Regions from separate parts of the Sporomusa sp. 246TCP1 genome, predicted to be linked through region 1. Evidence: riboswitches for the same ligand, from Rfam matches in the RefSeq annotation. Region 1 holds a riboswitch; the other holds the start of a gene.
What was found. Region 1 has a riboswitch for cobalamin ahead of AC1ECB_RS13405 (nitrogenase iron protein NifH). Riboswitches for the same ligand answer to the same signal wherever they lie in the genome.
Positions count from the first base shown of each region.

Region 2: linked by a shared signal. The riboswitch ahead of cobI (precorrin-2 C(20)-methyltransferase) and the one ahead of AC1ECB_RS13405 (nitrogenase iron protein NifH) in region 1 are both predicted to bind cobalamin.

Region 1 is NZ_CM170492.1:2,895,393-2,898,507, forward strand. It holds gene AC1ECB_RS13400 (nitrogenase component 1) at 1-1,023, opposite strand, end outside; gene AC1ECB_RS13405 (nitrogenase iron protein NifH) at 1,049-1,900, opposite strand; cobalamin riboswitch at 2,313-2,494, opposite strand.
Region 2 is NZ_CM170492.1:4,453,080-4,456,194, reverse strand. It holds partial or broken gene AC1ECB_RS21060 (TonB-dependent receptor domain-containing protein) at 1-231, shown strand, start outside; gene tsaA (tRNA (N6-threonylcarbamoyladenosine(37)-N6)-methyltransferase TrmO) at 295-1,419, shown strand; cobalamin riboswitch at 1,606-1,790, shown strand; gene cobI (precorrin-2 C(20)-methyltransferase) at 1,905-2,627, shown strand; gene AC1ECB_RS21045 (FecCD family ABC transporter permease) at 2,624-3,115, shown strand, end outside.

The DNA.
Region 1 (3,115 bases):
TTTATTCACGGTATCCGCAAATATTGTGGAAACAGAAAAGCCAGCCAACGTCAGAGCATAGGCGAGTTCGAAAGACCTTGCTCCAATTCCCACCGCAATTTGTTTGCCTGCTAATGTCGCAGCAGTTTGTGCCGCCAACTGATGATAGGCTTTCGAATCCTGGCTGAAATCCCAGGTTGTATGTAGCGCCTTCATCAATGCCCCATAGCTGCCTTTGATCTCTTTCATATTGTAGCAGGCAGGCAGAAATACGAAAGGTATGTTCCAATTTTTCTGTATGCCCACTGCCAAGTCATAACCAAAGCGATCCAAGGCAATGTTCAGTTTGCCTGTTGTCATTTCCTCAAATTGTTCGTAAGAGTCCAGCGCGGCAAATTCTCTGATTTCCCCGTCGGAACAGTAGTGCATAAGCATCTTTCTTAGTCCGGAAGTTTCAGCAAGCTTCCCTGCGTCTCCCAACAAGTGAATGCAGTTATTGCTTCCGCTCCGATTACCTTGTTGCAACAAATCGATAAAAATATCACACAGCCGCTCTTTAGGCAGCGTCCGTCGCCGGGAAAGCGGCCCCCGCTCAAAGACCTTCACCGGTATCCCGTATTTACTTTCTACGCGTCCGGTTATACTGGCAAAATCAGTGCCGGCAAGAATATCGGCACAAGTAACATACACAATGATCGCTCTTGATCGGCGCGAAGCCGCCAGGTCTGTAAGCGATTCTTCCAAATTTTGCAGATGATTGCCGGCAGTAAAATCATTGCTGGATATAGGGTGCAAAAACAAGCGTTCTTGCAAACTTTTTTTCGCAGCTCTGAAGTATAGCACCCGTGAACAGGATGCAGGACCGGCCGCTACTACGTCAATGCCCGGCACAGCCAAGGCCAGATTAACCAGTTCTCCACAGTCGTCATCCGCTATGCCCCGGTCAAAAAAGCTATCAAGCGGTATTGTATCTGTCACAGCCGAAAGATTGATCTTCTCAATACTATGGCTTCCCTGTTTATAACCTGCACAAGACAAATTCATTTCCTCCCATTTCCGGCCCCGCTATTTATGCTTTTGCCAATTCCAGATCAAGCATATAGTGACTGAATGTTTCCAGTTCATCATCATTCAGCGCTCTTATGTGCGTTTGACCCTGATGTTTAGCAATGACCCCTGCCAGTTCTTTAAAGAAACCAGCGGCTTCTGAATCCGGATACTTTTCCAGCACGGTTTTGCCTGCCAGTTCCGACAGGGTTATTTCCCGGCTGAACGGGACATCGGCCACTACCTGCGTACCCGTCAATAAGGCAAACTGCTCCACTGCCTCACGCTTCGACTCACCGGTCCTGCAATTGTGAATTAATCCCCCCAGCGTTACGGACCGTGCTCCCTGACTTCTGCTAATCGCTTTCATGATGTTATTGGCAGCATATAGCGACATGAACTCCGCTGATGTCACAATATAAACGGTATCTGCATATCGTTCGCGCATCGGAACCGAAAAGCCGCCACACACAACATCGCCCAGCACGTCATAGATAACAGCGTCCCATTCCTCCCGCCAGAGCTCCAGGTACTTCAATTCCTCCATCATGGTGATGATCCCCCTGCCAGCGCAGCCAATGCCGGCCTCAGGCCCTCCCGCCTCGATGCAGTCAACACCGCCAAAACCCGAAAAAACAATATCGTTCCTGTCAATCCCCTCTGGTTTTATCTGCAATTGTTGCAACACGGTAGGAATTTTACGCCCCACCAGGCAGCGTGCGGAATCCGCCTTCGGATCGCATCCGATATGTAAAGTCTTACAGCCTTGGATCGCCAGCGCTGCGGAAACATTGGCGGAAACTGTGGATTTGCCAATTCCACCTTTGCCATAAAACGCAATCTTTAAACAGTCTTTCTCATTTTGTGGATTCATGTACATCCCTTTCTATGCCAAAAGGCTGCAACAGTCAGCATTTTGGCACCCCCTACTGCAGCCGGAATTCATTGCGTACAAACAATATCACTGACAACGCAAACTACGCATCTACTAGAAATTTTTGCTTGCAAAATTACACGTTTACATCCGGTAATTTCCTGTTAGAATTTATAATCTAATTGCAGGCGATACACCTGATCTTCCACTTGTGCGCTGGACGGGCCTCTTCTAAATCTTCTACCTGTACTGGACAGCAACTATACCTACTACGAATAAAAAATCTCCCGGCCATAGGCGGGAGATAGAAACAATACCTCTGTTGTATTAAAAAATCCCGGCGTAAAACGCCGGGAAGAAATACCATACAACATGTATGTACTTAACCCCCTCCCCATCGCTCGTAGGTAAAACGGTGATTGACAGACAGGCAGTTCTCCTGGCTCTAGATCATCGCTCGTCCAAACCTTCCCAAGACGCGTGTCTCAGTGGCATACTTTGGATTCGCTCCCTATTACAGTGGCGGGACCGCGCCGGCGTTACACCGGTCTTCCCTATTAAGCCCTCGTGGGCACCTATCTCAACACTATTTAATTGTCCTGAAAGTACATTACTCCATAATTTGCTTTCATAATAGCATTTTTTGTAATGATGTGTCAATTTTTTTGTAAAGTTTGCGGCAGTGGAACGGTCTGGTTGGCCCAAGCTCCGGCGGGCCTTGTTTTTCGTTCCTGTCGAGACCCCGCGCATTGGGCGGGGCCAGCCGTCGTTCCCCGTCCCCCGGCAGTCCGGGCGCGAGCGGCAGGATTCTTTCATAACGAAAGTCCGGGAAGGATGCTGACAGTTTTGGCTGAAAATGATACTATAACCTTTATTGGGATATATTCACATTAAAAGGTGAACATGATAAAACGACCACTTTTTAAAAAACGGCAGTGTGTCACTTTAATGCTGAGTGTTTCTAAATAAAAAGAGTTAAACTTACGATATCAAATTATTCATCAGCATAGCAGAAAAAAATACAAAATGTATTTATAGATGGAGGTGTCTTATGCTTACACTTATACTATTACTCATTGCATGCTTTATAGTATGGAAATTAACAAAAGCAAAACCAACCCAAAACCTGTCTTCAACGATCAAAATCGTCCAAGAGCGCTTGCCTGGCTCAAAAGTCCGAAAACCTTCCCGTGACTACCAAAACATAGAATATGA
Region 2 (3,115 bases), 1.6 Mb from region 1:
CAAAAAGGGTTTCAAGCCTCTTTAAACGGCCGCTATCGAAGTGAAAAGAAGGTTGATACCAATACTACTTTAGGCGGGCATACACTTGTTGACGTAGCTTGTGCTTACAGCAGAAATAATTCCACGATAGCTTTGGCTGTTAATAATATTTTTGATAAAGACTATCAAGAAATTTCCGGATTGGAAATGCAGGGAACTACCTACAATTTGTCCTATCAATTGGCATTTTAAAGGAATATTTGTTATATAGGCAGAAAAAATTAATTTAACCGAAGTTAAAGGAGTGTAACGAATATGAAATTAACCGAAATAGGCAGGGTTGAAAGTCCTTATAGCTCACCGGCTGACCCTTTTGAGATGCGGCAAAGCAGCAGCCGGATAATCATACATGATGAATTTGCTGAAGGCTTGTACCGGCTTAATGAGTCTAAGCACATCCAGGTTTTTTTCGGGTTTCACCTTGCGGAAGGCTATAAACTCAAAGGGCCAACCTATACTGGGGAGGTAAAAGGGGTTTTTGCTTCACGCAGTCCGAAACGGCCATCGTCTATAGGTATGACCACTGTAAAACTGCTTGGTATAGAGGGAAACTTGCTGCATGTACAGGGATTGGATGCTGTAAACGGGAGTCCGGTCTATGATTTGAAACCGTATGTTCCGTTTCTTGATACTGATGTTACAGAGAAAGAACGTTTGGAACACTTAAAGTATAATCCCAGAAGGGATTTTATTCAGGCTATACGAGAAAAAGACGCAGTCCGCTGTCTCATAAAGACTGCGGAAATTCATGGCCATTTTTGTCCGGGAATTGCACTGGGGGTTATGGCTTCCATGTATGGGCTGAGTCAACAGGGGATTGATCTTTCTCAATCTGACGGCATGGAAGAGCTTATTGCCGTGGTCGAAATAAATGCCTGTTTTACCGACGGGATACAAGCTGTTTCTGGATGCACACTTGGAAACAACTCTCTAATATACCGTGATCTGGGACGCACGGCGGTTACTTTTGCCATGCGAGGCGAGAAAAAAGGAGTACGCGTCCGGGTGCGTCCGGAATTCCGCGCTCACATTGACAGCTTGGCGCCGGAGTTTTACCCGCTTATGGATAAAGTGATTAAGAACCGGTCATGGAATCCCGACGATGAAATACTCTTCAGGAAAACGGCGCGGGAAGTTGCCTTTGCTATGGTGCAGCTTCCGTTCGAAGAATTGCTGGCTGTCGAAACGGTTCAACCTGATTTGCCGGTCTATGCGCCGGTAACTGATACTGCCGTTTGTGATAAATGCGGGGAATTGCTTATGGCAACAAAGTCGGTAAAGCAAGGGGAAAACCAAGTGCTTTGTCGTGTGTGCGCAGGTCAGGAATATTACCAAGTCAAGGGACAAGGAATAGTATTAAATAGACAAGAGAAGAAATGACTGGAATAGATGCTTATAGGAGCGGGTTCAAGGTATCTGGATTATAAAAACTAAAAAGAACAAATTGTATTCATAGTACTTTTGTCGTGGTACAAAAAACAATGAATTAATAAGCCATGAAGGCTAACACGTCCTGTAGGGCACAGTTTGTACTTGACTTTTTTCACTTTTAATCATACAATTTAGTTAATTCCATAGGGAACAGGTGCCCGATTGGGCTTAATAGGGAAGCCGGTTCAAAGCCGGCACGGTCCCGCCGCTGTGATGGGGAGCCGGTCTGCAATAAGCCACTGAAATAGAACATTATTTTGGGAAGGCGCAGACTAGCAATGATCCTAAGTCAGAAGAACTGCCTGTTTAACAATCACCGTTTAACCTACGAGCGATGGGGAGGGGATTTGTGTGCCGATTTTAGGCAAACAATCTCTGTTATCTCCATTGAATGGTGACAGAGATTTTATTTATGTTAAGGAGTTGTTTAGTATATGGCAGGAATTTTTTACGGCATCGGCGTGGGGCCTGGCGATCCCGAATTACTAACTTTGAAGGCGATTAACGCTATTAAAACAGCAGATGTAATTATTGCTCCACGGACGGAGAAAAAGGATGAAAGCACGGCAATGTCTATCGCCCGTCCTTATATTCAGGAAAGCAGCGAGATTTTAGAATTGGTATTTCCGATGAACTATAATGCGCAGGCACTGTCTGATGCTTGGGTGAACAATAAAAAGACCATCCTGGAACTTTTGGATGCAGGTAAAAAAGTGGCCTTTTTGACATTGGGCGATCCCATGCTGTACAGTACCTATATGTATGTACATCGCTTGCTGGAAGATTCCGGTCATGAGATTATCAATATTCCGGGAGTGAACTCCTTCTCGGCCATTGGCAACCGCCTGGGGATGGCGCTCGCGGAGGGTGGCGACATTCTTAGCATTGTGCCGGCAACCATTGATGATGAACGGCTAGAAAGAGTGCTGGCTGTATCTGACAATGTTGTACTCATGAAAGTATACAAAAATTTTACCGAAATTGTTGAAAAATTAAATAGACACGGTATGGTGGAAAACGCTGTTATGGTTTCGAAATGTGGTTTGGAAGGTGAAGAAATCATTCATGACCTTGAAACTAATGGCAGCAAAAAGGTGAACTACCTGTCAACCATTCTAACGAAACGCTCCAAAGTGAGTAAACATGCATTGGCATGAGCACTAGCCCGTTAACACCGCTGCTCCGTTATAAACAAGCCAAGGTGCGGGTGGCGGGTCTTGTACTGTTGGCAGCTATGGTGCTATTCACTTTGGCCGCTATCGGGTTTGGCCGGGCAGATATTAGCATGGCTGATACCGCCAATGTAATTTATGGACAACTTACAGGTAATCCGGAGGCTTACGCCCATATCAATGCAGCTAAGATTGCTATTATTTGGGATATCCGTCTGCCGCGTATTTTAGCTGCCATTATAGTTGGCGGGGGACTGGCAGTTGCAGGTGTCGTTTTTCAGGCACTGTTAATGAATCCGCTGGCTGATTCGTATACTATGGGAGTATCGACAGGGGCGGCATTTGGCGCTAGTGTGGCTATTTATCTCAATGTTTTTGCGCAGGGCGGTCTGCCGGTAACCTTGTTTGCCTTTGGTGGAGCGGTGGCGACATTACTTATTGTTATGTCTATGGCTCGTGTAGGTGGCTATGTA